DNA from 4 places in the Virgibacillus ainsalahensis genome. Region 2 is predicted to be linked to each of the others. Evidence: riboswitches for the same ligand, from Rfam matches in the RefSeq annotation. Region 2 holds a riboswitch; each other region holds the start of a gene.
What was found. Region 2 has a riboswitch for S-adenosylmethionine ahead of ACZ427_RS02450 (M42 family metallopeptidase). Riboswitches for the same ligand answer to the same signal wherever they lie in the genome.
Positions count from the first base shown of each region.

Region 1: linked by a shared signal. The riboswitch ahead of ACZ427_RS05990 (phosphoadenylyl-sulfate reductase) and the one ahead of ACZ427_RS02450 (M42 family metallopeptidase) in region 2 are both predicted to bind S-adenosylmethionine.
Region 3: linked by a shared signal. The riboswitch ahead of ACZ427_RS18070 (OsmC family protein) and the one ahead of ACZ427_RS02450 (M42 family metallopeptidase) in region 2 are both predicted to bind S-adenosylmethionine.
Region 4: linked by a shared signal. The riboswitch ahead of metK (methionine adenosyltransferase) and the one ahead of ACZ427_RS02450 (M42 family metallopeptidase) in region 2 are both predicted to bind S-adenosylmethionine.

Region 1 covers NZ_AP043943.1:1,274,005-1,282,149, forward strand. Annotated here, with positions in the region: gene ectB (diaminobutyrate--2-oxoglutarate transaminase) at 1-1,229, shown strand, start outside; gene ACZ427_RS05985 (ectoine synthase) at 1,288-1,674, shown strand; SAM riboswitch class I at 1,849-1,957, shown strand; gene ACZ427_RS05990 (phosphoadenylyl-sulfate reductase) at 2,081-2,806, shown strand; gene ACZ427_RS05995 (assimilatory sulfite reductase (NADPH) flavoprotein subunit) at 3,043-4,893, shown strand; gene cysI (assimilatory sulfite reductase (NADPH) hemoprotein subunit) at 4,998-6,728, shown strand; gene cobA (uroporphyrinogen-III C-methyltransferase) at 6,758-7,534, shown strand; gene ACZ427_RS06010 (sirohydrochlorin chelatase) at 7,550-8,145, shown strand, end outside.
Region 2 covers NZ_AP043943.1:526,180-534,324, reverse strand. Annotated here, with positions in the region: gene ACZ427_RS02465 (sigma-54-dependent Fis family transcriptional regulator) at 1-864, opposite strand, end outside; gene ACZ427_RS02460 (hypothetical protein) at 1,524-1,859, opposite strand; gene ACZ427_RS02455 (glutathione ABC transporter substrate-binding protein) at 1,896-3,524, opposite strand; gene ACZ427_RS02450 (M42 family metallopeptidase) at 3,554-4,618, opposite strand; SAM riboswitch class I at 4,773-4,883, opposite strand; gene ACZ427_RS02445 (DUF4256 domain-containing protein) at 5,240-5,809, opposite strand; gene ACZ427_RS02440 (SRPBCC family protein) at 6,227-6,703, opposite strand; gene ACZ427_RS02435 (biotin/lipoyl-containing protein) at 6,956-7,216, opposite strand; gene ACZ427_RS02430 (YrrS family protein) at 7,898-8,145, opposite strand, start outside.
Region 3 covers NZ_AP043943.1:3,634,418-3,642,562, forward strand. Annotated here, with positions in the region: gene ACZ427_RS18055 (PadR family transcriptional regulator) at 1-24, opposite strand, end outside; gene ACZ427_RS18060 (Msr family ABC-F type ribosomal protection protein) at 612-2,066, shown strand; gene ACZ427_RS18065 (ferritin) at 3,120-3,623, opposite strand; gene ACZ427_RS18070 (OsmC family protein) at 3,749-4,207, opposite strand; SAM riboswitch class I at 4,292-4,415, opposite strand; gene ACZ427_RS18075 (DJ-1/PfpI family protein) at 4,613-4,912, shown strand; gene ACZ427_RS18080 (DinB family protein) at 5,046-5,582, shown strand; gene ACZ427_RS18085 (purine-cytosine permease family protein) at 5,625-7,025, opposite strand; gene ACZ427_RS18090 (ABC transporter permease) at 7,858-8,145, opposite strand, start outside.
Region 4 covers NZ_AP043943.1:1,252,447-1,260,591, reverse strand. Annotated here, with positions in the region: gene ACZ427_RS05925 (hypothetical protein) at 1-402, opposite strand, end outside; gene mnmM (tRNA 5-(aminomethyl)-2-thiouridylate-methyltransferase MnmM) at 570-1,136, shown strand; gene ACZ427_RS05915 (tetraprenyl-beta-curcumene synthase family protein) at 1,165-2,247, opposite strand; gene ACZ427_RS05910 (gamma carbonic anhydrase) at 2,335-2,847, shown strand; gene metK (methionine adenosyltransferase) at 2,895-4,097, opposite strand; SAM riboswitch class I at 4,286-4,393, opposite strand; gene pckA (phosphoenolpyruvate carboxykinase (ATP)) at 4,609-6,195, shown strand; gene ACZ427_RS05895 (ABC transporter substrate-binding protein) at 6,396-7,385, shown strand; gene ACZ427_RS05890 (ABC transporter ATP-binding protein) at 7,398-8,145, shown strand, end outside.

The DNA.
Region 1 (8,145 bases), 750 kb from region 2:
AAATAGAATCAGAAGTGAGAAGCTACAGCAGAGGTTGGCCGACTATTTTTGAAAAGGCCAAAGGATATAAGCTGTGGGATACAGATGGTAAGGAATATATTGATTTCTTTGCAGGGGCAGGAACATTGAATTATGGTCATAATAATGATGCCATGCAGGAAAAAATGATTGAATACATTAAAAATGACGGGATTATTCACAGCCTGGATATGGGAACAATCCCAAGAAAAGAATTTCTTGAACGTTTCAAAGAAGTCATTCTTAAACCGCGTGATCTTGATTATAAGATTATGTTTCCAGGGCCAACTGGCACAAACACCGTTGAAAGTGCATTGAAAATTGCCAGAAAAGTAACAGGCCGTGATTCAATAATCAGCTTTACAAATGCCTTCCATGGTATGACAATCGGTTCACTCTCTGTAACGGGTAATTCATTTAAACGACATGGTGCAGGAGTGCCGTTACACCACAGCGTGTCCATGCCATTCGATAAATATGTGGAAGATCAGGATTCCATTGCATACTTGGAGCGTTTTCTGGAAGATAGTGGAAGTGGCGTTGCATTGCCTGCTGCAATCATTTTGGAAACCGTTCAGGGTGAAGGCGGCATTAATGCAGCAAGAATGGAATGGCTGAAAAAAATAGAAAGCATTTGCAAGCGTTGGGACATACTTCTCATCATTGATGATGTACAAGCGGGGAATGGCCGTACCGGAACTTTCTTTAGTTTTGAGCCTGCAGGAATTAACCCGGATGTTGTCTGTCTTTCAAAATCAATTGGCGGTGTTGGCCTGCCAATGGCAATCACATTAATCAAACCGGAGTATGACCAATGGGGTCCTGGAGAACATAACGGGACATTCCGTGGAAACAACCTGGCATTTATTACAGCGACAGAAGCATTAAATAATTGGGAAACAGATGATTTTGGTAAAGCAATTCGGGAAAAAGCAACTTTACTAAGTGATACGATTAAAGTTCTTATTGAAAAATACCCTGAGCTAAATGCAGAAGCACGTGGAAGAGGATTAATGCAGGGAATTGCTATTGGAAAAGATGGCGTTGCTCAAGAAATTTGTGCAGAAGCATTTAAGCGTGGCTTAATTGTGGAAACTTCCGGTCCAAAAGATGAAGTTGTTAAGTTCCTTCCACCATTAATTATCGATAAAGAAGGACTTGAAAAAGGTTTAGGAATTTTAGATGAGAGTATTAAGCGAGCGCTTGCTTAATTATATAGCACCAAATACAACAACAAACGAAATTTAAACAGGAAAAGGGGAATACGTAATGATCGTAAAATATCTTGATGAAATAGAAGGAACTAAAGATGAAACAGCTGATGGAAACTGGAAGAGCCGCCGTTTCATCCTGAATAAAGATGGTGTTGGTTTCAGCATGAACGATACAGTTATTGCTGCTGGCACAGAAAATTATTTCTGGTATAAAAATCATATTGAAGCAGTATATGTTATTGAAGGAGAAGGACAGATTGAAGAAGTGGAAAATGGTAAAATGCATGATTTAAGACCTGGTACACTTTACCTTCTAAACGATCATGATAAACATAAAGTTCATGCTAAAACACAGCTTCGTATGGTTTGTGTGTTTAATCCGCCACTTGTCGGAACAGAAACTCATAATGAAGAAGGATATTATCCTTTATTGACTGAATAAAATAAATGATGTTAAAGAACCAGCCACTTAGTGGCTGGTTCTTTTTCTATTATATAACTCAAATTATTACACAATTAAAATTAATTTTTCTTTTTTTAAAAATAGTTATTGACTTTTTGATTAGCACACTATACAATAACAATTAATCCTATAATCTTACTTGTAATTAAATTTTTCTTATCTAGAGAGGCGGAGGGGAGGTCCCTATTATCCCTTGGCAACAGGTCTCAAATAAGCACTGTGCTAACCCCTGCAGATGATTATTTTTTCTCGAAGATAGGAAGACAGTTGACACTGAAATCAATTCCCTCTCTTCTTATTGGAAAATAGAGGGGGATATTACCACCTGTATATTTATTTCATCTAATAAAATTGAAAGTGAAAACTTCTCATGGAGGGATGAAGTATGAATAATTCTCCGGTCACCTACAGTAATTTTCCCGGTGATCCATTTAAGGATTGGAATCCGGAAGATGATATGAAAGGAGCCACTGATATTCTGGAATGGGCTTATGACTCGTTTGGGGATTCTGTTGTGTATGCCTGCAGTTTTGGGGCGGAAGGAATGGTACTAATTGATTTAATATCAAGAGTGAAAAAGAATGCGAAAATCGTCTTTCTTGATACAGAAATTCACTTCCAGGAAACTTATGATCTTATCGACGAGGTAAAGGAAAAGTATCCAGATCTGCGTATTGAATTAAAGAAACCGGATTTAACGTTGGAAGAGCAAGCTGACCAATATGGATCTGCACTGTGGAAACGACAGCCGGATCAATGTTGTTTTATACGGAAAATAAAGCCGCTTGAAGATGCATTAAAGGATGCACCTGGCTGGATTTCCGGTCTACGAAGAGAGCAGTCCCCAACACGGAGTAAAACTGATTTTGTAAATAAAGATGAACGGTTCAAGTCCATTAAAGTCTGCCCATTAATCCATTGGACCTGGGACGACGTATGGGACTATATAAAAGACAATAACTTACCATACAATGAGTTACACGATCATAATTATCCAAGTATTGGCTGTATACCATGTACTTCCCCTGTAACGGATGCTGGGGATTCCCGGTCCGGGAGATGGGAAGGGTTAAATAAAACGGAGTGCGGTCTTCATACTACCGGGAAATAATCACGCTCTTTTCTATGCAAAGGAGAAGCATGTACGCCCTTAATCCGACTAAACAACTGGAAATACAAAGTTTTGATCAAATATAATGATATAAATGTCGCCCATTAACACATTGGTTTTTGACGAGTTCCATGTTAGAGCGACAATGTTTAATCTGTATAAATAATCTTAAAAGGAAACGGTTTGGATGATTGTAATTCAAATCAAAATTAAAAAATATAGTGGGGTGAATATCTTTGCAGTTACAAGTAACGAATAGTCCTTTTAACCAGGAACAAACAGAGAACTTAAATCGACTTCTACCAACACTATCAGAGGCACAAAGAATTTGGCTGAGCGGATATCTCTCAGTCCCTCAGACGCAAGAAGCTCCGCTAGCGGCAAGTTCTGTTGACATCCCGAATACTTCAACTTCTCTTCAAAGTGATTCTCAGTTGGCTACCCGGGAAGTAACGATACTTTTTGGATCCGAAACCGGTAATGCACAAGCAGTTGCAGAGGATATGGTTCAGAAACTGGAAGAGAAGAATACAAAGGTAACAATTTCTGCACTGGATGACTTCAAACCTAAAAATTTAAAAAAAGTCCAGGATTTGCTGATAGTGACAGCTACGCATGGAGAAGGAGAACCGCCGGATAATGCGTTGTCGTTTTACGAAACGCTTTATGGCAGGAAAGCTCCAAAACTTGATGATGTCAGATTTTCGGTACTTTCTCTAGGGGATCAGTCCTATGAATTTTTCTGCCAGACCGGCAAAGATTTCGATAAACGTTTCGAGGAATTGGGAGGTGAACGCCTTTATCCGCGAGTAGATTGTGATGTGGATTTTGACGAAGATGCTGCTGAATGGATGAATGGAGTTCTAGAGGCATTGCACGAACAGCAGGAAAGTAATCCTTCAGGTGAATCCTTTCTGACAGGAAATTTAGAGAACGGATCGCTTCTGCAAGATCAGCCAGTCTATTCACGTACAAATCCCTTTAAGGCTGAAGTGTTGGAAAATTTGAATTTGAATGATACTGGTTCGAATAAAGAAACTCGTCATCTTGAACTATCCCTGGAAGGTTCCAACTTTGATTATGAACCTGGAGACAGCCTGGGTATCTTTCCTGAAAATGATCCCCAACTGGTAGATCAACTCATTGAGATAATGAATTGGGACCCCGAAGAGTCTGTGTCGATAAATAAGAAGGGGGATGTGCGCTCCCTTCGCAATGCGCTGCTTTCGAACTTTGAAATTACTAATCTTACAAAACCATTGTTGCAAAAAGCTGCTGATCTCTTTCAAAATGACAGTTTACGTAAACTTCTGGAACCGGGGCAGGAGGAGGAACGGAAGGCTTATATCGAAGGTCGGGATTTACTTGATTTGGTAAAGGATTTTGCGTTAAGTGCAGTGAATCCTGGTGAATTCATCCAGATATTAAGAAAGATTCCTGCACGTCTGTATTCGATAACGAGTAGTCATAAGGCAAATCCGGATGAAGTGCATCTTACCATAGGGACGGTTGCTTATCACGCCCATGGTCGGGACAGAACAGGTGTCTGCTCTGGGCAATGTGCATTACGAGTAGAACCCGGTCGGGAGTTGCCAGTTTATATTCATCGCAACCCTAATTTCAAATTTCCTTCTGATGCCAACACTCCAGTAATAATGGTCGGCCCCGGGACGGGTGTAGCACCTTTTAGATCATTTCTCGAAGAACGTGAGGAGACAGGTGTAAGCGGGAAGACCTGGTTGTTCTTTGGCGATCAGTATTTTTCCACAGATTTTCTTTATCAGGTGGAATGGCAGCAATGGCTTAAGGAAGGTATTTTGACAAAGATGGATGTCGCATTTTCCCGCGATACTGCTGAAAAAGTGTATGTACAGCACCGGATGCAAGAAAACAGCAAAGAGCTTTATCAATGGTTAACAGAAGGAGCAATTGTTTATGTCTGCGGTGATGAGAAAAGAATGGCAAAAGATGTCGAACATACACTATTGAAAATCCTTGAACAAGAGGGAGAAATGAGTACGGAAAAAGCAGAAGAATATTTAAAGGAAATGCGGGAGCAAAAACGATATCAGCGTGACGTGTATTAAAACAATCAATTTTAATTGCAACAACGGGAGAATGAATTCAACTCTTTCATCAGGCAATTTTTTGACATATATGGGCTTTAAAGAAATGTGAAAGGAGATTAATAATGACAGAAAATAAATTCCCCCAGCAAGATGGTCCACTTGATGTTTTGGAACAGATAAAGACAGATAGCAATTATTTGCGCGGTACGATTAAAGAAGGGCTCCAGGATCGAATTACTGCAGCAATTTCCGAAGATGATACAAAGTTGTTAAAGTTTCACGGAAGCTATCAGCAGGATGACAGAGATCTGCGTAATGAACGGCGGCAAAAAAAACTTGAACCAGCTTACCAATTCATGATACGAGTACGCGCGCCCGGGGGTGTAGCTACACCTGACCAATGGCTGGTTATGGATGATCTTGCCCAAAAATATGCAAATGGAACACTGAAGTTAACAACAAGGCAGGCGTTTCAGTTTCATGGAATTCTGAAGTGGAACCTGAAGAAAACAATGCAGGAGATTAACCATTCATTAATGGATACACTGGCTGCCTGTGGGGATGTAAACCGTAATGTCATGAGCAACCCCAATCCCTATCAATCCGAGGTTCATTCGGAAGTTTATGAATGGTCTAAAAAACTGAGTGAATACCTCTCTCCAAGGACTAACGCATACCATGAAATCTGGCTGGATGATAAGAAAGTTGTGGACAGTCGGGAAGAAGAAGTGGAGCCAATGTATGGGCGTACTTATTTGCCGCGGAAGTTTAAAATCGGCATTGCAGTTCCACCTTCAAACGATGTCGACATCTACTCTCAAGATCTGGGGTTTATTGCAGTTCTGGAAGACAATGAATTAAAAGGGTTCAATGTTGCGGTTGGTGGCGGCATGGGGATGACACATGGGGATACAAAAACATACCCACAGATTTCCCGTGTGATTGGCTATATCCCGGCAGATAAAATCGTTGAAGTAGCGGAAAAGGTGATTACAATCCAGCGGGACTACGGCAATCGTTCGAATCGAAAAAATGCCCGCTTTAAGTATACCATCGATGCGAGAGGATTGGGTTGGTTTAAAGATGAATTAAATGAAAGATTGGGCTGGGATATTGAAGAAGAACGTCCTTATTATTTCGAACATAATGGTGACCGCTACGGCTGGGTAAAGGGGAATGGCAGATGGCATTTTACCCTGTTCATTCAAAACGGTCGTGTCAAGGATACAAAAAACTATCCGTTAATGACGGGTCTTCGGGAAATCGCCAAGATCCATACAGGGGATTTCCGGCTTACTCCGAATCAGAACCTTATCATTGCAAATGTAACCAGTCAAAAAAAGAAAAAAATCGTTGAACTAATTGAAAAATACGGCATCACTGAAGGAGAAAACTATTCTGCACTAAAGAGAAACTCCATGGCCTGTGTAGCCTTTCCAACTTGCGGGCTGGCTATGGCAGAATCGGAGCGATATCTTCCATCACTTGTAGAGAAAATTGAAGAGATTCTGGATGAAGCCGGCCTCAAGGAAGAGGATATTATTATACGTATGACAGGATGCCCAAATGGATGTGCACGCCCGGCATTGGCCGAAATAGGGTTTATTGGTAAAGCTCCTGGAAAATATAATATGTATCTTGGAGGCGGATTCACTGGTCAGCGTTTGAATAAACTGTACCGGGAGAATATCGGAGAAGAAGAAATCTTAAACACGCTTCGTCCAATCCTGATTAATTATGGGAAAGAAAAACAGGAAGGAGAACACTTCGGCGATTATGTTATTCGTGCCGGATACGTGGAAGAGGTGCATTCAGGGCTTGATTTTCATACTACAAATAAAGTGGAAAGCTAAAAAAGAAAATGCAGGAAGGAAGTGAAAGGATGGGAAAGGTTTATTTAGTGGGAGCCGGTCCTGGTGATCCGGATTTGATTACGGTTAAAGGTTTAAAAGTAATCCAAGAGTCAGATGTTATTTTATATGATCGCCTGGTCAACGAAGAATTACTGAGTTATGCTCCTGGCGATGCCGAATTAATATTTTGCGGTAAGCGACCCGATTATCATTCGCTTACACAGGAAAAAATAAATGACTTACTCTGCAAATTTGCACAACAGGGAAAAGTTGTAACAAGACTAAAGGGCGGCGATCCGTTTATTTTTGGAAGAGGCGGGGAGGAAGCAGAAATATTGGCGCACAAAGGTATCCGCTATGAAATTGTCCCTGGAATCACTTCCGGTTCTGCAGCACCAGCATATGCAGGCATTCCATTAACTCACCGTGATTACAGCTCTTCGGTATCATTTGTCTCAGGAGTTAGCAAAAAAGGAGAATCAGCGGAAAAATACTGGGAAAATCTTGCCCAGGGATCCGATACGCTCTGTATCTATATGGGAGTAAAAAATCTACCCAATATCTGTGACAAACTTATCCGGTATGGCCGCAGTTCCAGTACGCCAATTGCTTTGATTCATTGGGGAACGACCGGGAAACAGCACACAGTTACCGGTACACTGGAAAATATGAGCGCTAAATCTGATGAATTTAAGAATCCATCGATGATTATTATCGGAGAGGTTGTTCGGCTAAGAGAGCATATTCAGTGGTTTGAAAGGACATTACACGAGAAAGAATTTATTGCTGAAGCTATTCTGGGATGATTGGAGGTAGAGAGAGTGCAAGGGATTCTATACGTCAGTCATGGGAGCCGTATTAAAGAAGCGACATCAGAAGCAATTGCATGTATCGATTCTGTAAGAAAGCAGGTCGATGTTGCACTTCAGGAAATCTGCTTCCTGGAACTTGCTGAACCAAATGTAGAACAGGGAATTGAGCGTCTGGCCAAACAAGGGGCTACGAGGATTTCCATTGTTCCTGTGCTTCTATTAAGCGCTGGGCATTACTTTAAAGATATACCAGAAGAAGTTGATAAGGCAAAAGTTAACTATCCAACTATTATCTTTACTTATGGTCAGCCATTGGGCGTACAGGATCGTTTCACAACTGTCCTGGCAGAACGAATCAAAGAAACTGGAGTCCACATCAATCAGGATGCAAGGATTTTACTTGTGGGCCGGGGAAGCCGTAATCCTCAAACGAAGGTAGATATAGAAAATATTGGAGGTAAATTACAGGAACGAATGAATATTCCTGTAGATGTTTGTTATCTCGCTGCCTGCGAGCCTTCTTTTGAACACGGTCTTCTTTCCGCTTTAAAAGATGGTTCTTCCCAAGTTTTCATCGCTCCTTATTTATGGTTTACAGGCGTACT
Region 2 (8,145 bases):
TTGAACTGGTATCCGATAACCAACAACCCGATTTTCATTAAAAATGGGAACACGTTGATCGGATAGGTGAATATCTGTTTCATTGCTCAATGTTGTCAAAGAAAACCCGATATAATCCTTATAATCAGGAAGTAATTCCATAGGCAATGAACAAATAACATCGTTTGAGGAACTTACAATACAATTGCGTTCAGCGCCGAATCCCGTTCGCATAAGAACTTCCATGTCTTTTTGCTGTTTATTCTTCCATTCTAATGAAATGAAATCAGCTGCTAATTTGACAGAAGCTAAAACATAATCATAATTAATTGATCGGTATAGACTTGAGATGTTAAGTGCACCTATTACATCATCATTTTGGTCAAAAATAGGAGCAGCGGTACAGTTCCATGCCTGAGAAGCTACAGAAAAATGTTCATACTCTTTAATGGATATTGGTTTTTTTAATCGTAATGCAAGGCCTATTGCATTGGTTCCAACTTCACTCTCATTCCATTTCGAACCTTCTTTAAAAAAGATTTTATAAGCCGCATCTTTAACTGTTTTCTCCCCTTCTTGTTGCAGAATATAACCATCACGATCTGTTATCGCCACTATATAGCGCCAACCTTTTAGAAAATCCTGCAATTGTTTAACATGAGGCTTAGCCAAATCTAACAGTAGCTGATTCTCTTGTTTCTTTTGTTTAAATAATTGTAAATCTAAAACTTGTCCTGGTACCCCGCTATATGGATTAACCTGTTGTTGTCTACAAAAATTCCAGGATTCAATAATATCATTAGACAATCCTGTTTTTTGTAATGATGTTGTTTCATTCCTAAGAAAGCGCTCCCATATTTGTTTTGAGGCAACAGTTTTCGGCATTATTTTACCTCCTTTAAAAGCTTTTAAAAGCAGCAGTTATATTTTTACACTATAAATTATTAGAATTATACGACTATATAAATAAAATATACAATATTCGATTCAAAGATACAAGGGGGACATAGGGACAGGTCCATCGTCCCGTTACTGAAGCGATGAATGAAGATGGTATGGAGGATGAAAAGGAGGAAAGGACACTCGCTCTCCATCTAATTCTTCAGGTTTTCCACCCTGGAGATAACCAGACCATGGTAGCGATACAAAACCGAGGAGGCATCCCATTACTGACTACGTTTCTCTCAACACACAAGCCAGGACCTTCCCCACTCAACATGCGGATAGCACATAGATTTTCTCCTCTCTATCGCTTTCTTCATAGAAGGTGGCGGAAGGTTCTTTAGTTTGCGTAAGCTCATAAATTAGGCATCAAAAAGTCCTTTTATTATTGGAACTTTTTGATGCCTATTTTTGTTTGAAGTCAATCTTTATTTTCGGGTAAACTTAGAAAATATCTCATTTACAGAAACTGACTCAAGAGGGTCCTGGTCTACAAGATGAAAAGGGACAAAACTAATGTCCCCCCTTACCTTACTTATTATGGCGATATCTATTATAAGTTTTTATCAATTACATTATCTATCTTTATCATCAGTAAACCTCTACTTATCCATACCATAAAATGCCACCACCATACCTGGTTCAATTTTTAATAGACCAGTAGTAACGGAAAATACAAGCATTCCATGAGCAATACGTTGTTTAAATTGGGTGTCTTTAGCATATTCGATGCGGAAACCAGTCCCCACTGACAGCATCAACCGAATCTTGCATAACTTCGCCTTCATGGAAACCAGCATCGACTGAATCTCGCTTAACTTCGACTTCATAGAAGTGAGCATCCCCCGTATCTCATGTAACTTCGACCTCATACCTGTGAGTATCGCCCGTATCTCGATTAACTTCGCCTTCACGCCAGTGAGCATCAACCGAATCAAATAAATGGGACAATGAACCTGTCCCTGTGTCCCCCGCTACTCCTCAATATAAACATCTTTCAGCTCAAGCAATTGTGTTGGGAGCTGCGAGAGTCCTTTTACTTCATCCCGTACACCGACCAGATATTCCTGGTGATGGATGTAAACCTTTGGCGCAAGTTCGACTAATCTTTCCTGTGCCTGGCTATATAATTCCAATCGTTCATCGGAATCTGCAGTTTGACGTGCGTCCTCCAAATACGTATCCAGCTCCTCATCTGCAATAAAGGTCCGGTTACCTGCAGTACCATGATTGTCGGAATGGAATAATGGGTACAAGCCATTATCAGCATCACCAGTCACGGTGGTCCATCCGAATACAGTCATTTCATGTTCCCCATTGGCCGTCTTATCCAGCATGGCGCCCCATTCAAGCGTCTCGACCTCTACATCAATTCCAATTTCGGCAAGCTGTGCTTGTACATTGGTCGCTGTATCAATACGCTGCCTGTCATCATTCGTCCAAATGGTTGTGGAGAAGCCATCTTCATACCCAGCTTCGGCTAATAACTCCTTTGCTTCTTCTACATTATATTCCAGCCCAGATAAATCTTCATCATAACCAAATATCCCTGGCGCCAGTGGACCTTTCGCTGGAATTCCTACCCCATCGTAAATCCCTTCAATGATTTGTTCTTTATCAATTGCCATCGAAATTGCCTGGCGTACACGTTTATCATCGAATGGCTCTTTTTCTGTATTAAATCCGATATAGGATAAAGAAGAGCTTTCCTGCCGCTGTACAGACACACCATCCGTGCTCTCGATTTGCGCAACATCAGATGGACTCAGCGGATTTGTAATGTGGGAATCGCCTGATCTGAGCTCAGCAATCCGTGTTAAGTCTTCCGGTACCACCTTAAATGTGACGGAATCTAGTAAAGCATTTTCTCCCCAGTAATCTTCATTTCTGACTAATTTAATCGATTGACCGGGTTCCCAGTTTTCAAATGTAAATGGCCCCGTACCTTGTGGGTTTTCATTAATCACACTTCCTGGTTCGTCCCCGTTTTCCATCGCAGCATAATCTGCTTCAATTTGTTCCTTGGAGACCATTTGCCCACCTGGATGTGCAAGATGTGCGGGAAGCGGTGCGAAAGGAAATTCCGTTTCCATTCGTACGGTATACGCATCGACTACCTCCACATTTGTGATCATGTCATACATGAATGCAACTGGAGAGCCAAGTTCCGGATCAAGGATACGATCGATATTTGCTTTTACCACTTCTGCGTCGAAGGCTGATTCGTCGTGGAATGTCACCCCTTCACGAAGTTCAAACTCCCATGTTGTGTCATCGACCTGCTCCCAGCTTGTCGCAAGACCGGGCTGCAGCTCCATATTCTCATCCTGTGTTACCAATGTTTCGAAAATATTGATTAACACATCCGCGGATGGCGTATCATTCGAAGCGGGAGGGTCCAAGGAGACAGCATCGGATTGTGTCGCAATAACTAAATCGCCGCCTTTCTCTCCATCTTCATTTGCCGCTTCCCCTTGTGTTTCGCCACTTCCCCCATTAGAAGAATCTGCATTCTCACCAGGCTCACTCGCACATGCAGTCAGAAAAGCGCCTAGCAGCAATGTAAAAATGAATGCTGAAAATGTTTTTTCAAATGTTTTCATGATAGTCTTTCCCCTTATTGTATGTATTTTTAAAAAGTGAAAATTGTGTTGTCATCCAAATCTAAAATAAATGCCTTTATCAGCTCCTTTGTTGCTTCCACATCCGCCATACTAACAACCTCAACAGGTGAGTGTGCATAACGGGAAGGGATGGATAGAACGCCGGTAGGGATGCCTTGATTAGCTAAAGCGACAGCACCGCCATCCGTACCAATCCCTGGGAAAACCTCTAATTGATAGACGATGTTTGCTTCTTCTGCTGTCTTTTTCAATATATCTTTCATTGTTTTCTGAACAATTAAGCTAAAGTCCATGACCTTAATCCCTGTTCCAGCACCTAACTGTAAGCTCTGGTCCATCGTTTCCTCAGGGGTATCACTCACTGCCGTCGTATCGATAGCAATGGCAGCATCTACGTCTTCCAATCGTTTCATTGCTGTCTCTGCCCCTCTTAATCCTACTTCTTCTTGGACCGTAAATAAGAAAACAAGTTCTCCTGCAAATTCCTGATCCTGAATTTCATTTAACACCGTAAGAAGAATCGAACAGCCTGCACGATCATCAAGCGCTTTTCCCACCATCATTTGATTGTCCTCATTACCAATCAGCTTGCTCTTTGTAGCCCATGTAATAGGTGTCCCAATCTCAATCCCCAACTCAATGGCTTCTTGTTTTGAGCGAACACCAATATCAATGTAAAGCTGAGAATGGGGGCGAACCTTGTTAGGGTCGTCAAATTTCACATAATGAGCAGAAAGCGTCCCGATAACCCCATCTATTTCTTTGTTGGCGCCAAGAACTTTTACCTGCTGTGCAAGCAAAATGCGATCATCGTGCCCGCCAAGTTTCTCGAAACGAAGCAACCCATTAGCTTCTATCTTTTTTACAATAAATCCAATTTCATCCATATGCGCTGTCAGTAAGGTCACAGGCCCAGGCTTTGTCCCTTTTTTTCTTGCAATGACATTTCCTATTGCATCTACCTGAACATGATTCGCCTTTCCTTTCACATAATCCTCGATGAAATAAGTTACATTTTGTTCATAACCACACGGTCCATTTAATTGACTTAACTGTTTTAATAACTCATCCATTCAAAAAACTCCTTGTTCGTATGTAGTGCTTCCCACTGGAATGTCGCCCCTTTAGCTGAATTAATCGGTCACTCCTCCCGTTAAAAATAAGAAAAACGCCTTTCTGTAAGAGAACAGAAAGACGTACATATACATTCACAGTAGCCTTCATGTTCTCTCATCTGTCAAAGCATGTACTTTGCAGGAATTGGCACCTTTCAAACGAAAATGTTCGAAGGTTGCCGCGGATTCACAGGGCCGGCCCCTCCACCGCTCACGATAAGAGAAAAAGTATTATTAATATTATAGAGAATACACGCTTTCCTAAATATTGTCAAATCTTGCTGGGACGCAGGGACAGGTTCATTGTCCCATTTTTCATTCGTTGGTCTAGAGTGAAAGAAGATTACATCTTATTATTTTTTCATACGCGCGAGTATGACCTTGAAAAAAATGAATGAAAAGAGAATCTATCGAGAAATAAGTATGAGCAATCAAGAAATCCATATTTTAGAAAACTTGGATTTTCGCCAAGCCTTTATGGCGTAAACATTAGCCCGCACTTATGCAGTAAGGAAGTTTTATACTCTTAACTACCAAAAAAGGCCCACCCTGGGACGAGGGACCTGTCCCCGCGTCCCCCTAGACTCTTAATGAGCCGCGGAATCCTCTGGCGCCATAGTAAGAGGAGGCACCGTTGTGATACACGAAGACGTGTCCGTAGCGATAATCACAAAAAAGGGCTCCACCGAGTTCTCTAATATCAGAAGGGGTCTGCACCCAACTCGACGTTTTCATATCGAAATTTCCAAGTTTCTGCAAGGCTCGATATTGTTCTTCCGTTAAAAGTTCAATGCCCATGGCAGTTGCCATATCAATCGCGGTATTTTCTGGTTTATGTTTTTTCCTTGCTTCCAGCCCTTCACGGTCGTAACAAACACTTCTGCGGCCTTTAGGACTTTCCGCTGAACAATCATAAAAAACGTATTCATCCTCACTTTTATCATGACCAATAACATCCGGTTCACCGTCAGTTCTTTCCATTTCATTGAGCGACCACAGTTTTTCAGTATTCGCATCCAGCTTTGCTTCGACTTTAGCCCAATCAAGGTCTTTATGGCGGTTCATGTTTTCCTCAAAACGGGCTTTCAATGTGCTGAGTAATTCTTCACGTTGTTCTGGTGACAATTCCTTTTTATTGCTCTCTGTCACGTTCGTTTTCCCCCTTATTGTTTTTATTCATAATGGTTTAAGTATATATAAATACTTGTTTTATAACAAATCGTTTCAATAATTGTGTGCCTTCAGCTTACAGTAAAAATTATATGATTAAATAAATTCATTCCTCCAATGGTATCATTTATCGTATACCACCACATTTTATTTTAACCATAAAAAGCCCCTTTGCACAAAACACATCCAAAGGGGTAAAGCTTCGCATCTTTTTAAAAATGGTACGACTTTATTTTAAACTTACAACACATGTTGGTTTTGAATAAGTTTAATTTAAAACACCTTACAAACCCGTGTTTTACGGCCAATTAAAAGCATTCGTTTTGAAAAAAATTGATTAAAGTGAATGCTTATCTTACATCTGTAAGTATCGGTGCTTTTTTCCATAATACGAAATTAATTGGAATCAAATGCTTCCTTATAGAATTCCCTTAACTCAGCTGCGTTATCTTTCCATTCAACTGGATGCCCGTTGACTATCTGGCCAAGTGCATCCAGACATCTGTGCCATCCAGCAGCAACATACATTACCATTTCCTTGTCGTCGAAAGTATGGGTGAAGACCATTTGGCTTCCTTCATCATCTTCTAGTAGTGAAATTTGTAGCAAATCATCAATTTCACGAAACGCAAAGGTATGGGGGCTTTTAAATTCAGTTATGATGCCTTCATATGTCGACCCTTCACAGTCATCGAAAGCAATCTTACCACCAGATTTGAGATCCATCTCACCTGTCGCGAAAGGATACCATTGAGAAAAGTAACTGGGATTCGTAATGACCCGAAAAACATCTTCTGGACGATAAGGGAAAAAGCGTTCAAATCTTAAAGCATAACGACCATTTGACTCATGTAGTGTTCCATATTCATTCATATTTCATCCTCCTTATCTCCTTATTTTATATTCTTGAAGTCTTGCTATTCACCATTTATTCTGGTTGCCCAAACAAATTATAATTGCAAAAGCAGAAAGATGATATATTCTGAATGTAAATAGAGTTCATTACCCTCGGGATTTTCCCTTCCAGTGAAAAAAATTCTGAGCTTAAGCAAAATTCCAGCCTCAAGTGGGGACAGGCGACCCAATCATCCCCCCTGGGACAAGGTACCTGTCCCCTTGTCCCACTTATAAATCTTCCTTTATAAAAAAGAGAACATCGCCATGGACTACTTTGTCACCAACATTCACCGTTAGTGTCTCGACTATTCCGCTTACCCCAGCCAGAATTTGCTTTACATTTCCCCGTTCTACTCGAATCATTACTAACAATTGCTGTTCACGAACTCTTTCTCCTGCTTCGACCATGATACGTTCCACACTTCCTTTAACAGGGCTTGTAATAATTTGTCCGTAACCCCAGCGTCTTGGGAATACTTCATATTTCATCTTAGATTCATCCCCTTTATTAATAAATTAAATTCCCATAAGTAAGAATATTTTATCATTTGTCTGTTTATCCATAAATCTTTCATCCAGTTTCGAACAGTTTATAACTTTTTTGTCTTGTACCATGCAGATCTAAAAATTCTTCATGTAGATAAAGACAGGTAAATTTCAAGATACATGTAAATCATCCATTCTTAACTAAATCGCTATTAAAATATGATCTCACCCGTGAGTCTGAAATACCTGGTCATTTTTTGAATTAAAGCAAACGCTGTTCAGAATGCTTCATATGGCATTCCCTGTGCTAGCGTATTGGTCTAACCTTTTAACATGTTCCTACATTCTGATTCAAAGTTGTGAACGTTCTCGGTTAAATTAACTTTTTAAACCATTTTGTAATGCTGGATGTTTTTCGTTCAATACAATCGTTCTACCCTAACATTCGGAGGGCCATTGCAGTTGTACCTTTGTCAACAATTACCTTCCAATTTCTTATTTACTGTATATTTGCAATTATAAGTCTTTTTATCAATCGAAACAATATATAATTTAGATTAAATTATTCTATTTTTGATATGATTATCCATTATAGGACGAAAATAAGCCGTATCATAAACGATACGGCTCCTAACTTTATTTCTATTTCTTTTAAACAAACGATATTCCAGAGACCCTTTTCTTTTATCGGCTTTGTTTTTTAACACTCGTCACTTTCCATCCCTCTTGATCAACCCACTGAAGATTTACTACATACATCCAGCCTTGTTCACCTTCAGGACTAACTTTTCCGACTGATTTTTGCGGACCTCCACCATTTCCCAGATGCCAGAGAATCATGCTATCATCCAGGCCTGTCGCCATTTGAATAGCTTTTACTTTTTCATTCCAGTCTACTGAACCTTCTACATAACTGGAAGTATGCGATCCCG
Region 3 (8,145 bases), 750 kb from region 2:
TATATGTTCATGTGCGTCGCTCATCTCATCAACTCCTGAGATTATCATACTGTATGACGCACACTATTGTAAATGATAAATTATTATTGGACCTACTTTATGGTTCAATACTTTTGATACCATGTCCAGGTCATATAACCTTGACTTTTCTTAAAGTAGAATTTATAATTCATCATGTATTTCAAACAAATCTAAAAGGAGGATTATTAAAAAATGACACATGCTATGAGACTACGTTTCCCAGCTTTGAGCCAGTAATTGAATAGGGTCAAAGGCTCTGTTTGTGTAACAGAGTGAATGGGATTAGTCTGTCCTTTTTTAATAATCTTCATTTTAAATATAAGTAATGTGAAGAAAGGCGGATTCCTCTGTCTTTTTTTAATTTTTCTAAAAAAGGTTTTTGTGGTAAGCTTTACCAAGAAACCGGACATAATCTCTTTACTCTCCAATCACAGGCATTCCGTCTGTGATTTTTTATTTTCTTGAAGAAATTGAAGTGGGAGGAAAATACGATGCAATTCTTATTATTTTTTTGATGCGGGCTTGAAGTAGAAGCCCGTATCGATCCTGGCTATCGATACGAAATAACCAAATTTCGGGAGGTAGCAAAGATGGAACAAATATGTTTTGAATTAGAAAATGTTGAAGTTAACTATTTAGATAAAAAGGTATTAGAAATTGAACGTTTAGCAGTACATCAATTTGACCGTATCGGTATCGTTGGAAAAAATGGAGCAGGGAAAAGTACGCTATTAAAGCTACTTGCAGGTACGGTTCAACCGTCACATGGAAAAGTGAGTCGTCACGTGGATTTCGGTTATTTTGAACAAGTGGAGGCGCCAAAAGCCCGTGAGGCTGATCCTGAGTTACTGGGAAAATTGCATGTCTCAGACGATGCGGATGGATTAAGTGGTGGTGAGCAAACAAGACTGAAGCTTGCACAATTGTTTACACACTACTACGAAGCTTTATTCATTGATGAACCGACTACACACCTGGATCAGAGTGGTATATCGTTTTTATGTGATGAACTGATGTATTACTATGGTGCACTGCTGCTTATCAGTCATGATCGCGCTGTGCTGGATGAACTTGTTACAACAATTTGGGAAGTGGACGGGGGAAAAGTAAACGTATATACCGGAAATTACAGTGAATACATGGCCCAGAAGCAATTGGAGGTTCAGCAGCAAAACCAGGAACATGAACAATATTTGAAAGAAAAGAGCCGACTGGAAAAAGCGGCGCAAGAAAAGATGAAAAAAGCGGATAAAATAGCTAAGTCTTCTTCGATGTCGAAAAAAGAATCGAAAACAAAAGCAAATCGTATGTTTGAGACGAAATCGAAAGGCACGAGCCAAAAAGCGATACAGCGTGCGGCAAAAGCAGTTGAACATCGAATGGAGAAACTGGAGGAAGTTGAAGCTGTAAAAGAAGAAAGATCCATTGTGTTTCACCAGTCAAAAGCATTGGAATTGCATAACAAATTTCCAATTATGGCAGACAGACTAACACTGTGTGTCAAGGGAAAAGTGTTATTGGATGATGTAAGTTTCCAAATGCCGTTGGGTAAAAAAATAGCGATTAACGGCAGCAACGGCAGTGGGAAAAGTACGTTGTTCCATCATATTGTGAACAACGGGTCCGGCTTAAGCCTTTCACCAAAAGCAAAGATAGGTTACTTCCGTCAAATGAGCTATCAATTTACCAGTGATGAAACGGTGCTGCAATTTGTGAAAAACCGCTCTGCATATGATGAAGGATTTCTGCGAAGTGTTTTGCATTCCATGATGTTTGTCGGAACAGATATACAAAAAAGCGTGAAGTCATTAAGTGGTGGAGAAGCAACCCGTCTACAACTTTGCAAACTTTTCTTAGGGGAATATAACATTTTACTGTTAGACGAACCGACTAATTTCTTAGACATCCGTGCTATTGAAGCACTGGAACGCTTTATCACTTCCTATAAAGGAACCATTCTGTTTGTATCACATGATAAAAAATTTATAGAAAATGTAGCAGATCTGCAATTTCAAATCGCTAATAAAAAGATGTTGCAAATGTAAATGAACAAGTTAAATAGCATACCAAATCGCATAGTGATTGGTATGCTATTTTTCGTTGATATACAATCATTATGACAGCTCTCCTTCGTTCGGTCGTTCATTCACCTGATAAGTGCCCGAAAGCCGGCTCTTTCTCCTCGTTCAGTCGTTCATCCCCCTGATGAGTGCCCGAATGACAGCTTTTCTTCTTCGTTCAGTCGTTCATCCCCCTGATAAGTGCCCGAAAGCCGGTTCTTCCTCTTCGTTCAGTCGTTCATCCCCATGATGAGTGCCCGAATGACGGCCCTTTCTCTTCGTTCGGTTGTTCATCCTCTTGATGAGTGCCCGAATGACAGCTTTTCATCTTCGTTCAGTCGTTCATCCCCATGATGAGTGACCGAATGACAGCTCTTTTTCTTCGTTCAGTCGTTCATCCCCTTGATGAGTGCCCGAATGCCAGCTCTTCTTCTTCGTTCTGTCGTTCATCCCCATGATGAGTGACCGAATGACAGCTCTTTTTCTTCGTTCAGTCGTTCATCCCCATGATGAGTGCCCGAATGACAGCTTTTCATCTTCGTTCAGTCGTTCATCCCCTTGATGAGTGCCCGAATGTCGGTTCTTTTTCTTCGTTCGGTTGTTCATCCTCTTGATGAGTGCCCGAATGACAGCTTTTCATCTTCGTTCAGTCGTTCATCCCCATGATAAGTGCCCGAATGTCGGTTCTTTTTCTTCGTTCGGTTGTTCATCCTCTTGATAAGTGCCCGAATGACAGCTTTTCTTCTTCGTTCAGTCGTTCATCCCCCTGATGAGTGCCCGAATGACAGCTTTTCATCTTCGTTCTGTCGTTCATCCCCCTGATGAGTGCCCGAATGACAGCTCTTCTTCTTCGTTCAGTCGTTCATCCCCATGATGAGTGACCGAATGACAGCTTTTCTTCTTCGTTCAGTCGTTCATCCCCCCGATGAGTCCCGATTCCTGGAGAATGTTAATTGAATCAATAACCATAGGTATTTTTACAGATCAATAGAAAACTGCACCCGGATTTGGAGTGCAGTTTTCTATTGATCTATCCAATTAATCTTCTTCGTCAAACTCCCGCTTGGCAAGCTGCTGTTCATAGATAAACAGTGCATTATTATCATCTTTGATACGCTCCATATAGTCAATATGCGTTTCAAACATGGACTCTTCTTCAACCTGTTCATCCAGGAACCATCTGACAAAGGATAATGTCATATGTTCCTTCTCATCCATTGCAATATCTGATATTTCATAGAATGATTTTGTTACTTCTCTTTCCTGTTCTCGGCCTTTTTTGAACGTATCCAGAACGGAACCATAATCATTTTTCGGTGCAGGAAGTGCTTTAAACTTCGCATGAATCCCACGATCGTTCAAGTAATTGTAAATTTTCATGCCGTGGTAACGCTCTTCCTTCGCCTGCTGGATAAAGAAATTAGCAAAACCATCATAGCTGTTCGTTTCACAGTAGGATGCCATCGCCATGTACTCATGGGATGCTGCAAACTCGTTGTTCATTTGGTTAATTAATGCTTCTTGTAACTTATTTGACAACATAGAAATCATCCTCCTTTGTGAGTTAATTATAACACTATTCGTGGTTACATAATAAAGAAAGATGCATTCTGTTTTATTCAATAGATTGAGATCATCTGCTTTTCATGAATCGGCGCGCTCTTTGTTTATTTTTGCCCAACCGGATTCTCGATCACTACCCCTCCAGATACAACTTCTACTGTGTTGGCGATGGTATCACCGACAGGGCAGTGTTTTTCGATGAATGCAACAAACTCATTCACTTTCTCCTCGGGTGCATCTGTCTCGATGTGGTAGGTATAGCGGATGGTGGAAAAGCCCGGGCGGACATCACTTTTGCCAAGGAATCCGTCAAGATCTATGTCACCTTCCAGCTCCACGGAAAATGCGTTCAGATTGATATCGAATTTTTCCGCATAGGTACGGGCGACAATGGACTGGCATGCGCCGAGTCCGGAAAGTAGCACCTCCACTGGATTCATGCCTTTGTCGGTTCCACCAAGATTTGCCGGCTCATCAATGGTCAGTTTGTGGCCCCTTGCTTCTGTCTCCACCAATACATTTTCTTTGAGTGTTGCATTTGCCTTAACTGTTTGTACAGCCATTTATAATCCGCTCCTTTATTATTATTTACACAAAAGCCCTTCTCCATGAAGGGGAAGGGCGGTAATCTTAGACATCACGTCCCCTTCCCATCTTCGGAATGCATTCATTCCTCTGAAATTGGCACCGTGTTTTAAAAGGGGAAAATCCCTTCTAAGACCGGTTGCCGAGAGCTCATCGGGTCAGTCCCTCCCTCTCTCTGGATAAGAAGTAGCTATTTATGTAATTGTCATTAATCTTATCAGAATTAGTAGAATAGTCAAGCGATTTTTGCATGAAATTTATTTCAGTGTAATAGCAGAGTTGTTAAATAAGCAGGAATGTGGTCAATAGCGTAGAAATAGTTATATACATAGGAGGAGTAGCAATGCAGGAGTTTTAAATCAAAGGGAAAGATAAAAGATTGGATGATGAAACATAAAACGATTGAATATATCTGTTCCGTCTGCACCGGAGCGTACATATTAGGTGAAACTGGATTATTAGATGGAAAGAAAGCTACTACCCACCACTCAGCGTTGAAAATTGTACAAGAAAAGTATCCTCATATTCGCGTTTTATCCGATAGTAAAGTTGTGCATGATGGTAACTTCATTTCTTCCGGCGGGGTCTCTTCAGGAATTAATATGGCACTCTACCTTGTAGAGCAAATAATGGGGAAAGCAACTGCTGAGAGAACAGCTAAAACGATTGAATTTGTGCAATAAATATTTTCATGAACGGGGCAGGTAATTGCGGAATAAGGCATTGAATTGTAAGTCGTAGATAAACAGATTTCACAAGGAGAACGAAATATCCATTATAGGTTTAGAAGGTGAATATCCCTTGAAAAGTGAGCAGATGCAATTTTATTTTCAGCTGGTAGAAGACCAACGTAATGATTTTTTTCGGTACATAGATGAAAAGGTGGAGGACGCATGGGAACGTCCACTAACGGATAAATGGTCGATTGGCGAGACAGTCTATCATCTCGTGCTTATGGTAAGGTTAGTGCGAAGGGTTTCCATTTTTTATCTTCCAGTGATGCAGCCTTATGCACATCTACGCAAGAAACGTCCGTATCAAACAAAGAGTCATAATATTTATGAGGAATACAAGCAAACGAAGAAACGACCAATGAAAGCGCCTTTTCTGTTAATACCGCCAAATAATCTGAGTCAGAAATACCACTTCACAGAGGTTTGGCAGCTGCTCAACACCGAAACAGCCAAATTGAAGGAAAAAGTTGCTGCTATCGATGAACGTGTGGCCGGCCAAATTCGCTATCCCGACCCGATTGCCCACTACCCAAACGTCATTCAAAGCATTCACTTAGTAGCAATCCATGAACAACACCATTTCGATTTAGCAGTAAAATATGATCAGAATCAAAAATAATAAAAACAAAACCCTCTACTCACACGAGTAGAGGGTTTATTTTTATGCGATATAATCTTGTTTGTGAACATCAGGGTTTTCTTTTATGATATAGAATTTACCTTTTGTTGTAATTGCAAGGACTACGGTAAGAATCGCTGCAAGTATTGCTGCAAAGAATGCGGCAGTACTTTGCAGGAACGTACCCATATAGCCTAATGCAGCAATTGTTCCTAAACCACTGGCTATCAATAATGATGCAACACCAACAGGGTTCCACTTATGCAGGTTTTCCTGTTTGGCTTCATAATAGCCTGGGCCAATCTTAAGAATTCGCTTGACGATGACCGCATCTGTTACTAGAATAGCAGCCCATGTCATCAAAAAGACCCCTTGGAATGTCATTGCCATTTCCAGATGATTCACGATGCCACCAAGCATTAAGACAATCGCAGAGATACCTGTAATAACTACCCAGAAACGTCTGCCCGGTGTAAATTTAAAGATGTTTTCAAAAAAGGAAGACAGGGAAAGAGAACCACTGTAGATGTTGGTAATATTGATTCTTACCTGTGTGATCATTGTAAATAAAACACCCCAGATACCTAGCAGTAGTACGATGTATACACCAGGATTCGGTTCTCCCAGGCGAACACCAAACCAGATACCAAGACCTCCCATCACACCAAAACAGAAGATTTGCGGAATAAAGCCAATGGCAAAGATGCCAAATTTCGTATCTTTCGGTTTAAGAAAACGGGCATAATCAGAAGCGAGCAACGGTGTCAGTCCCATGATCCCGTGCTGCATCCCGATACAAAGCAATAGCGCTGTACCACCTACTTGAACCCCTTCTGGCATATAGGTCCAGAAGCTACCTTCATAGAGGGAAGGTGTCATTGAGGCCATTACGATTGCTGCAATTAAAAAAACGCCGAACAAAGGCAGCGACCATTTTTGCAGTTTATCCAATTGCTTGATCCCAAACCAGTTTAACGGAATGACGAGTGATCCAAAGAAAATAATTAACGCCCATTGTGGGATAACTGGGAAGAATTCGTGGACGGCAGTGACTAATATCATGCCTTCCAGCGCACAATACATAATAAAATTCGTGGCATAGATAAATGAGGTTAGAGACGCTCCAATATAGCCAAATCCGCCACCACGGGATAGTAAGTTTACGTTCATCCCCGATTTTGCAGATAGATATGCAATAAATGTTCCCAATATGCCGGCAACAACAATTGCGTATATAGCTGATATAATTGCGTTAATTGCACCAAACTGTAGTGCCATTACACTACCCATTTGGAAGTAGAAAATTGCCGTTGCAATTCCGAACGTAATATTGGTAATACTTAGCCATCCCATATTTCTCTTGTCACGCGGCACCCTGTCGAGTGAATAGTCATCCCCTGACGCTTCATTGTTTGTGTGACCTGTAGTCTGATTAGATGCCATGAATATCAACTCCTTATCTTGTATAGTTTTTCACATGAAAGCGCAACTTTTTTAATATATCAATAAGAGCAAAAATATACAAATGCCGATATGGCGCTTTTTTTGGCGAATAAACTAAATAAATGGCTATATCTACTCAATACTGCGTCCATCTTAATAATGATACATAATACTGACAATTCTCGTTATTTAGGCAAAGATTTTTATGAAGATTGTTGTTGCTTAAACCGCAGCCTGATACACTTCGCGGACCTCGAGGGGGGGGCGACACGTACCTGCTATGTTCTTTAATTCACTCTGCGGGATCCTCAACTGTTGCTTTTCCAACGGTCCTCCGCTCCAATCAACCATCATAAAAGTGCATAACTATTAAGTGACTTAAATCAAGCAATGAATAAATACTATAAGTTGCAAAGCATCTTACCAGCGGAGGAAATACACGAAGACTCCAGCGGGAAAGTGAAGACGATGAGACCCCGCAGTGAGCGTTTTTTGCGAGCGAGGAGGCTCAGCGCGAGCCCTAAGGTGCGCGAAGTGTATTTCCGTAGCGGTATGTAACGGCGCACATTATATCTTTTGTGTCAAAAAACAACGAATCCTTTCGGTGGGGCAAGTAACCGCAGTCCCAAATCTTTTCGGTGGGAAGCGTAATCGCAGTCCCAAGTTTTTTAGAAAACAGCTTTCTGGTTAAATTAGCTGTTTTCATACAATGGTGGCGGCATGCTATACGCCTCCATGTTGGTTTCTTAAAAGTCCGGTAGAGATACCATTCAAAACCAGAATCAAAAAGCTCCAGTGCTTTCTGAGCAGCTGGAGCTTTGTTTTTTCACTATTAAAGTGCTTCTTTGATAACCCGCTTATAATAGAGTACAGAGAGTATCCCGAAAATGGAATACAATGCGGTGTACACGAGCATCACAAGAATCATCGGTGTCCATAGTTCTGTCCCGAACAGGAACCACCCGGATTTTACAGCAAAGTAACTATGAGATAATCCAATTATTAAGGGGATCCCGAAGTTGAATAACTGCTTGGCTTGAATACCACGTAACAGGTCACCACGTGTGAAACCAAGCTTTCTTAAAATCGTATAATTTGACCGCTCATTCTCACTTTCGTC
Region 4 (8,145 bases), 730 kb from region 2:
CGTACTTGTAAACAACAGTAGAATGAAAAGCAGAAACCAATTGATCGAATAAACTTCCCAGACCATATTTATGCCTATAACAAAGAACGATAAGATAAATAAATAACTGAAAGCAAAAATGACCCCATTCAAAAATTTCACGAAAAGTAGTTGATGGATAGATTGAGGGTTATGGAGAAATAATTCCAATTGAATTGCCTCTGTATTCAGACTGAATAATACCGCTAATGGTAAAATAACAAATCCAAAAGCCATAATGCTTAAAAGTAAATTTATGATGTCTTGGACATTCGTTAAATTACTGATAGATATGATAAGAATTGTGACAACAAATGGACCGATAAAAATGCCTCTCATTATTTTCCATTCTTTCCTGTATAACGATTTAAAAGCAGGATTCATAACAATAACCTCCCTTGTTCTAGTGTGATAGTTATATAGTACACTAGAACAAGGGAGGTTGCAATAAGGTACAGCTTTATAAAAATATCCAACCTTTTTTGATTAATGAATGTTGTGATAAAATAAGTATGTATAAAAAATACTAAATGAAAGAATGTGGATGCACGATGCTTAAAGGAATCCTAAACTATGCGCATTACCTATTAGAAGAAACGATTCAAAAAGGAGAAACTGTAATTGATGCGACCTGTGGAAATGGAAACGACACTTTATTCTTAAGCGACCTTGTCGGTAACAATGGGCATGTATTCGCTTTTGATATTCAGCGACAGGCCATTACAACCACGAAACAGATATTAATCGATCATAATCGTACGAATGTGTCGCTAACTCATGATAGTCACGAGAATCTTGCAGAATATTTACCAAAAGATAAAATTAACACAATCGGGGGCGCAATATTCAATCTCGGATATTTACCGAGGAGTGATAAGTCTGTTGTCACTAAGGGCGAATCAACAATCATCGCCATCGACACAATCTTGAGTCACCTTAAAAAAGAAGGTTTGATTGTACTCGTCGTATATTATGGGCATGAGGGCGGTAAACAGGAGAAAGATGCCCTGTTAAAACATGTACTGCATCTCGAACAGAAGAAATATAATGTATTACAGTATGGGTTTATTAACCAAAGAAATGACCCGCCGTTTATATTAGCAATCCAAAAGAAATAATGATTGAAATTTATGGAACGAGGTTTTTTTAAGCCTTTTGTTTCCGGATTTCAATCAACTTATAATATGTTTTCGAGTTCCAATGAAAAAAAATCGAAGTTGGTCCGCTCGCTTTTAACAGCGCTTTTTTCATATCGGTTGCACCTGCCAGTTCTTTCACTTTTGGATCACCCAGATATAAACCAACAAGTCCCATCTGAACCATTTGATGAAACCTCTGGTCAGGTAATGCCTGTACACACTTCTTCGTTTGTTCTATAAAATAGATGAAACGTTCTTTTAACTCTTTCTGATCTGCGTAATAGTTGCAGAAGTTTAAATCCGTCTCCTCCAGATCTTCATACTGATCAATATAGTAATCCAATAATATATGTAACCCCTGCATAAATGGAAAATAGCCTTTATAAAATTTTTCGGCCAGTTTTTCCGTCATCTTTCCACCTAACGCATAAGATACGAGACAATAAATACCAAGTGTCGACCCGCAAGCAGCAGAAAATTCATACCAGCTTAGGTTAGGTGCTTGTTCTTTGTGCTGTTCATGCCACATCGTTAATCGTGGGATTCGCTGATCAACAGTGACATGTTTATGTATTTGTAAATCACTATACAGCCCTTCCAGATTTCGTAAGTATGCTTTCAAGACATTATAGCAATCCAGATTTCTTATTGTCTTGTGGCAAGTCTGGACAAGCTCGGTTAAATATCTTCCATCATTCTGATCTTCTCGTAACTCATAATAATTTTTCAGGTTATTATCTGGTGTCAATGCATCTCTCATCGCTTGATGCAGAAGCTTAAAATCTTTTGGGTCCATCGATGTACTGCGATCACACAAGTTATCCAGGTAGTCACTGATTGTCTGATAAGCTGTTATAAACTGGATTGCTTCCCTCCACTTATCTCCTGCAAGTAATGCATAAACACCACCACCCTGACAATGAAACCGTTTTGCCTCGATACTTGCAAGTGCTTGCGACCGTAATTCCTCATTTGGTATTTGTTCAGCACGGCTTTTCCAGTAGGATAATTCTTTCTCGACCTCAGGAAAAACTTTCCGATATACTGTTAGCATTAAGGTGAATGCCGAAGTTGGTATACTGCTTGTCAATTCAACACCTCCATCTATATTACGAAAGTTTTCATCTTTTTTGTTATACTATACCTATATCATCATACTTTGCAGGAGGAATCAAATATGCATGCTTATAAAAATACAGAACCTTCTATCCATGAATCAGTATTTATCGCAAAAGATGCCCTGGTAATCGGTGACGTATCCATTGGTGAAAAATCAAGCGTGTGGTTTAAAACAATCATCCGAGGGGATGTAGCACCAACCCGCATCGGCAAACGGGTGAATATTCAGGATCTTTCCATGCTTCACCAAAGTCCTGATCGTACATTATTAATTGAAGATGATGTGACAATCGGTCATCAGGTGACCTTACACTCTGCGGTTATACGAAAAAATGCGCTCATAGGGATGGGATCCCTTATACTGGATGGCGCTGAAATCGGGGAGAATGCCTTTGTGGGGGCAGGAAGCCTTGTGCCACCAGGTAAAAAAATCCCAGCAAATACAATGGTCATGGGCAGGCCGGCAAAGGTCGTCCGTGAATTGACGGAAGAAGATTTTGCAGAAATGGAACGGGTAAGAAGTTCTTATGTGGAAAAAGGAGAGTATTATAAAAAAAACACGGATTTATAATACAAAACGGACAATACATGCGGAGTGCTGCATTGTCCGTTTTTATTTTATTTATTTTCAATAAGGGCTTTTAATTCATCCACCTTGTCCGTCTTCTCCCATGGGAGTGAAACATCCGTTCTTCCAAAATGACCATACGCAGCCGTTTTTCTAAAAATTGGTTTTTGGAGATCAAGCATGCGGATAATTCCTGCAGGACGCAAATCAAATAATTTACGAATTGCTCCTACTAATTCTTCCTCGCTTACAATTCCTGTACCAAATGTATTGACCGCAATGGACACCGGTTCTGCAACCCCGATTGCATAGGCAAGCTGCACTTCACATGTTTTTGCCAGTCCTGCCGCGACAATATTTTTAGCCACATAGCGTGCAGCATACGCAGCAGAACGATCCACTTTCGTAGAATCTTTCCCACTGAATGCACCCCCACCGTGACGAGCATAACCACCATAAGTATCAACAATAATTTTACGTCCGGTTAATCCTGCATCGCCTTGAGGACCTCCAATCACAAAACGGCCTGTCGGGTTAATGAAGTATTTTGTAGTACCATCCAACAGCTCATCAGGAACAACTGGTCTAATCACATGTTCAATAATGTCTTTTTCAATTTGTTCTGTTGTCACATCCTGATGATGCTGGGTGGAAATAACAATAGTATCCACTTTGACCGGTTGATCATTCTCATCATATTCCACAGTGACTTGGGTCTTCCCATCTGGACGCAGATAGTCGAGAATCTTTTCCTTACGTACCTCAGATAGCCGTTTCGCTAATTTATGTGCTAAGGAAATAGGAAGCGGCATTAATTCTTCCGTTTCATCACAGGCGAAACCGAACATTAATCCCTGATCCCCTGCTCCGATAGCATCAATTTCCTCATCTGTCATTTTTCCTTGGCGCGCTTCCAATGCTGTATCCACTCCGCCGGCGATATCAGCAGATTGTTCATCGATTGCTGTTAATACAGCACATGTTTGTGCGTCAAAGCCGAATTTCGCACGAGTGTACCCAATTTCTTTAATGGTTTGACGGACAATTGCCGGGATATCCACATATGTATTTGTAGAAATTTCTCCAGAAACCAATACTAGCCCTGTAGTTACAGTTGTTTCACAAGCTACACGTGCAAATGGATCCTTTTTTAAAAGTTCATCCAAAATAGCATCTGATATTTGGTCAGAGATTTTATCCGGATGTCCTTCTGTTACTGATTCTGATGTAAATAAACGACGATTGGCAGCCATATGGCTAAATCCTCCCCTGATAGTTAATTACGGTACTCTATTTCCATTTTTATTTCGATATTATCCAAAGTAATACTTGACTTGTCGTCAATCATTGGCGACAGCCTAGGGTTTCTTATACTTAAAATCCTTATTAAAGTAAAAAAGCCCTTCCTGCAGTCATGAGGAAAGGAGTTCATGGCCTTTCACTCTTATTGTTCAAGGAGATATCCTTGCAACAGGTAAGCACCTTTTCACATGATGTGATGGTTGCTGGGCTTCATCGGGGCTGTCCCTCCACCAACTCTGAATAAGAGAGTATCCGTTCGAAATTCAGCTTACCGAAACACGCGCTCTGTGTCAACTAATTTAACATTATATTAGTGAATACATAAAATTTTATCAATAAATCTTTTTATTAGTATGGACTATTCATTTTAATGTGTTATACTAATAATCAGATTCAACAATTTCATGTCTATCATAAATGAGTATAATTAAATTAAAATTTATTAAAAAGGCAGGTATTCATATGAAAATGGTAGAAAGACCATGTTTAAAGGATATTTATTCCCACCATAATCTGCAAGCTAATTTATCCGTGCCTCAATTAGTTGAGAAGATTCTTTCCCATGATGAAGGGGTACTGACGGCAACGGGTGCAGTTGTTTCCACAACAGGAGCCTATACAGGGCGTTCACCAAAGGATAAATTCATTGTGAGAGATGATGTTTGTAATGAATATATTGATTGGGGTACTGTTAACCAGGAAATTGATGAAGATTCATTTAACAAGCTGTATGAAAAAATGATTACCTATTTAAAAACTAAAGATGAGTTGTATCAATTTAAGGGATTCGCCGGTGCAGATGAAAAATACCGCCTGCCTATTCAAGTCATCAATGAATTTGCATGGCATAATCTATTCTCCCGTCAATTATTTATTACACCGACAGAGGAGGAACTCAAATCCCATCAATCTGAATTCACTGTCATCTCTGCGCCAAATTTTAAAGCGGATCCTGCTGAAGATGGTACAAATTCAGAAACATTTATTATAATTTCCTTCAAAAAGAGGGTTGTGTTAATCGGAGGAACGGAATACGCCGGAGAAATAAAGAAATCCATTTTTTCTATCATGAACTATCTACTTCCCCGGCAGGATATTTTATCCATGCACTGTTCTGCTAATGTCGGTCAAGAAGGTGATGTTGCTTTATTCTTCGGATTATCCGGTACAGGTAAAACAACATTATCCGCTGATCCATACCGCCGGTTGATTGGTGATGATGAACATGGATGGAGTCCAAATGGTGTCTTTAATATTGAGGGTGGATGCTATGCGAAATGCATAAGCCTTTCCCAAGAAAAAGAACCACAGATTTTTAATGCCATCCGGTTTGGCTCTGTCTTGGAGAATGTTGTTCTTGATGAACAAACGAGGATGCCGGATTATGATAACACATCTTTAACGGAAAATACACGAGCAGCATATCCCTTAGAAAATATCGATAATATTCTTTCACCTAGTGTCGCTGGGCACCCAAACACAATCATTTTTCTTACAGCGGATGCGTCAGGAACACTGCCACCAATAAGCAAATTGACAAAAGAACAAGCAATGTATCATTTTCTGAGTGGATATACGAGCAAACTTGCTGGTACTGAACGTGGTATCACAGAGCCTCAGGCAACTTTCTCAGCCTGCTTCGGATCACCGTTTCTGCCATTGGCACCATCCGCTTATGCAGAAATGCTCGGAGAGAAGATTGATCAACATAATTCCAATGTCTTTTTGGTAAACACCGGCTGGACTGGTGGTTCATATGGTGTAGGTAAGCGTATGAAACTATCGTATACACGAGCAATGATTCATTCCGCATTAGAAGGAGAACTAAATTCAGCTGAAACAACGCAAGATGAAATTTTTGGGTTGGAAATACCAACCTATGTCCCAGGTGTCCCTGATGAAGTATTAGTTCCAAAAAACACGTGGAAAGACAAAAATGCTTATGACTCTGCAGCAAAATCATTGGCAATGAAGTTTCATGAGAATTTTAAGAAGTTCTCTAAAGCTAGTAATGAAATAAAGCAGGCAGGACCTGTTTATAAAGCATAACCAATTATATATTCCTCATCCCAAAAGGAATTAATTTATATCGAAGAACGAAGCCGACCTCCCATTGTGGAGGTCGGCTTTTTTTGCAGCTAAGCAAATATAAAAAGTTACCAAAAGCCCACACTGGGCATTCACACATTTTTTTAAATAAGCATAAACTGGGATGACATATCACTATTTAAATGAAAGGGTGGAATGATATGAAAAAAATAAAAGTATTTACTGTATTTTCCTGTCTGATACTCCTTTTTCTTTCTGCATGTAATACCGATAGTAAAACCTCAATCAGTCTAGCTGAAGTGACTCGCTCCCTTTTTTATGCCCCGCAGTATGTAGCACTGGAAAAGGGATTCTTTGAAGAAGAAGGATTGGATGTTGATTTGCAAACAACATGGGGCGGCGACACGACAATGACTGCTTTATTGTCTGACGGTGCTGATATTGCGCTGGTTGGGTCAGAGACTTCCATCTATGTGTATGCACAGGATTCCAAAGACTATGCGATTAATTTTGCACAATTAACTCAAACAGATGGTACATTTCTTGTAGCAAAAGAACCTCAGCCTGACTTCGCATGGGAAAACCTTAGAGATAGCTCTTTTTTAGGGCAGCGTGTAGGTGGTATGCCACAGATGGTTGGTGAATTTGTATTGAAAAAGCATGATATTGACCCACATGGTGATTTAGAATTAAGTCAAAACATTGATTTTGCTAATATTCCGGGAGCCTTTGCATCTGGCGACTATGACTATGTTCAATTATTCGAACCAACAGCAAGCGTTTTTGAAAAAGAAGGAAATGGTCATATTGTTGCCTCTTTTGGTGAAGAATCCGGTACAGTACCTTATACCGTATTTATGACGAAGCAAAGCTATATGGATGAAAATGAAGAGGCCGTGAGCAAGTTCACCAGGGCTATTTATAAAGCGCAGCAATGGGTAAAGGAAAACAACGCCGAGGACATAGCAGAAGCGATACAGCCATATTTCGATGATACAGATTTAGATATGCTCGCCGCTTCCATTGACCGTTATAAAAGTCAGGGATCATTTGCAACAGATCCGATTTTGAATAAAGAAGAATGGCAAAACCTTAAAAATATTATGGAAGAATCCGGAGAACTTCCGGCAGATGTTCCATATGAAGAACTTGTAAATACGGAATTTGCTGAAGAAGTTATCAGCAACTAAGGAGGGATTCATTTGTCATTTCTAACATTAGATAAAGTCTCCCATCATTATTTTTCAAAAAATGGCTACACCAAAGCATTAAATAATATATCACTCTCCATAAAAGAAGGCGAGTTCATTGCACTTCTCGGTCCCAGCGGCTGTGGGAAATCTACAATACTTTCCATCATCGCAGGAATCATGGAACAAACCTCCGGTGATGTACTCCTTGAGCAGAAGCCAATTTCAGAGTCCGAACTGGCGATTGGATATATGTTGCAACAGGATTATTTATTTCCTTGGAAAACAATTATTGATAATGTTTTATTAGGACCTACCATTTCTGACACGAACACAACAGAAACGAAAGAAATTGCATTGGATTTACTACGTGAAGTTGGTTTAGCAGACGTGACTGAATCCTATCCGAGCTCACTGTCCGGTGGGATGCGTCAAAGGGTTGCACTTGTGCGCACATTGGTTAATGACCCGAAAATATTATTGCTGGATGAACCTTTTTCAGCACTTGACTATCAGACAAAACTAAAATTAGAAGATCTTGTATCCCACTTATTAAAATCCTATAAAAAAACAACAATCCTGGTAACCCATGATATTGGAGAAGCCATCGCTATGAGTGATCGAATATTCATGATGGATGCCAATCCGGGGTCTCTTGCAAAGGTTTTTGAAGTTCCAATTGAATTACGTGATGAAAGTCCATTTCTGGTAAGACGTCACGCAAAGTATCAACTACTTTTCGATAAAATTTGGGAAGAGT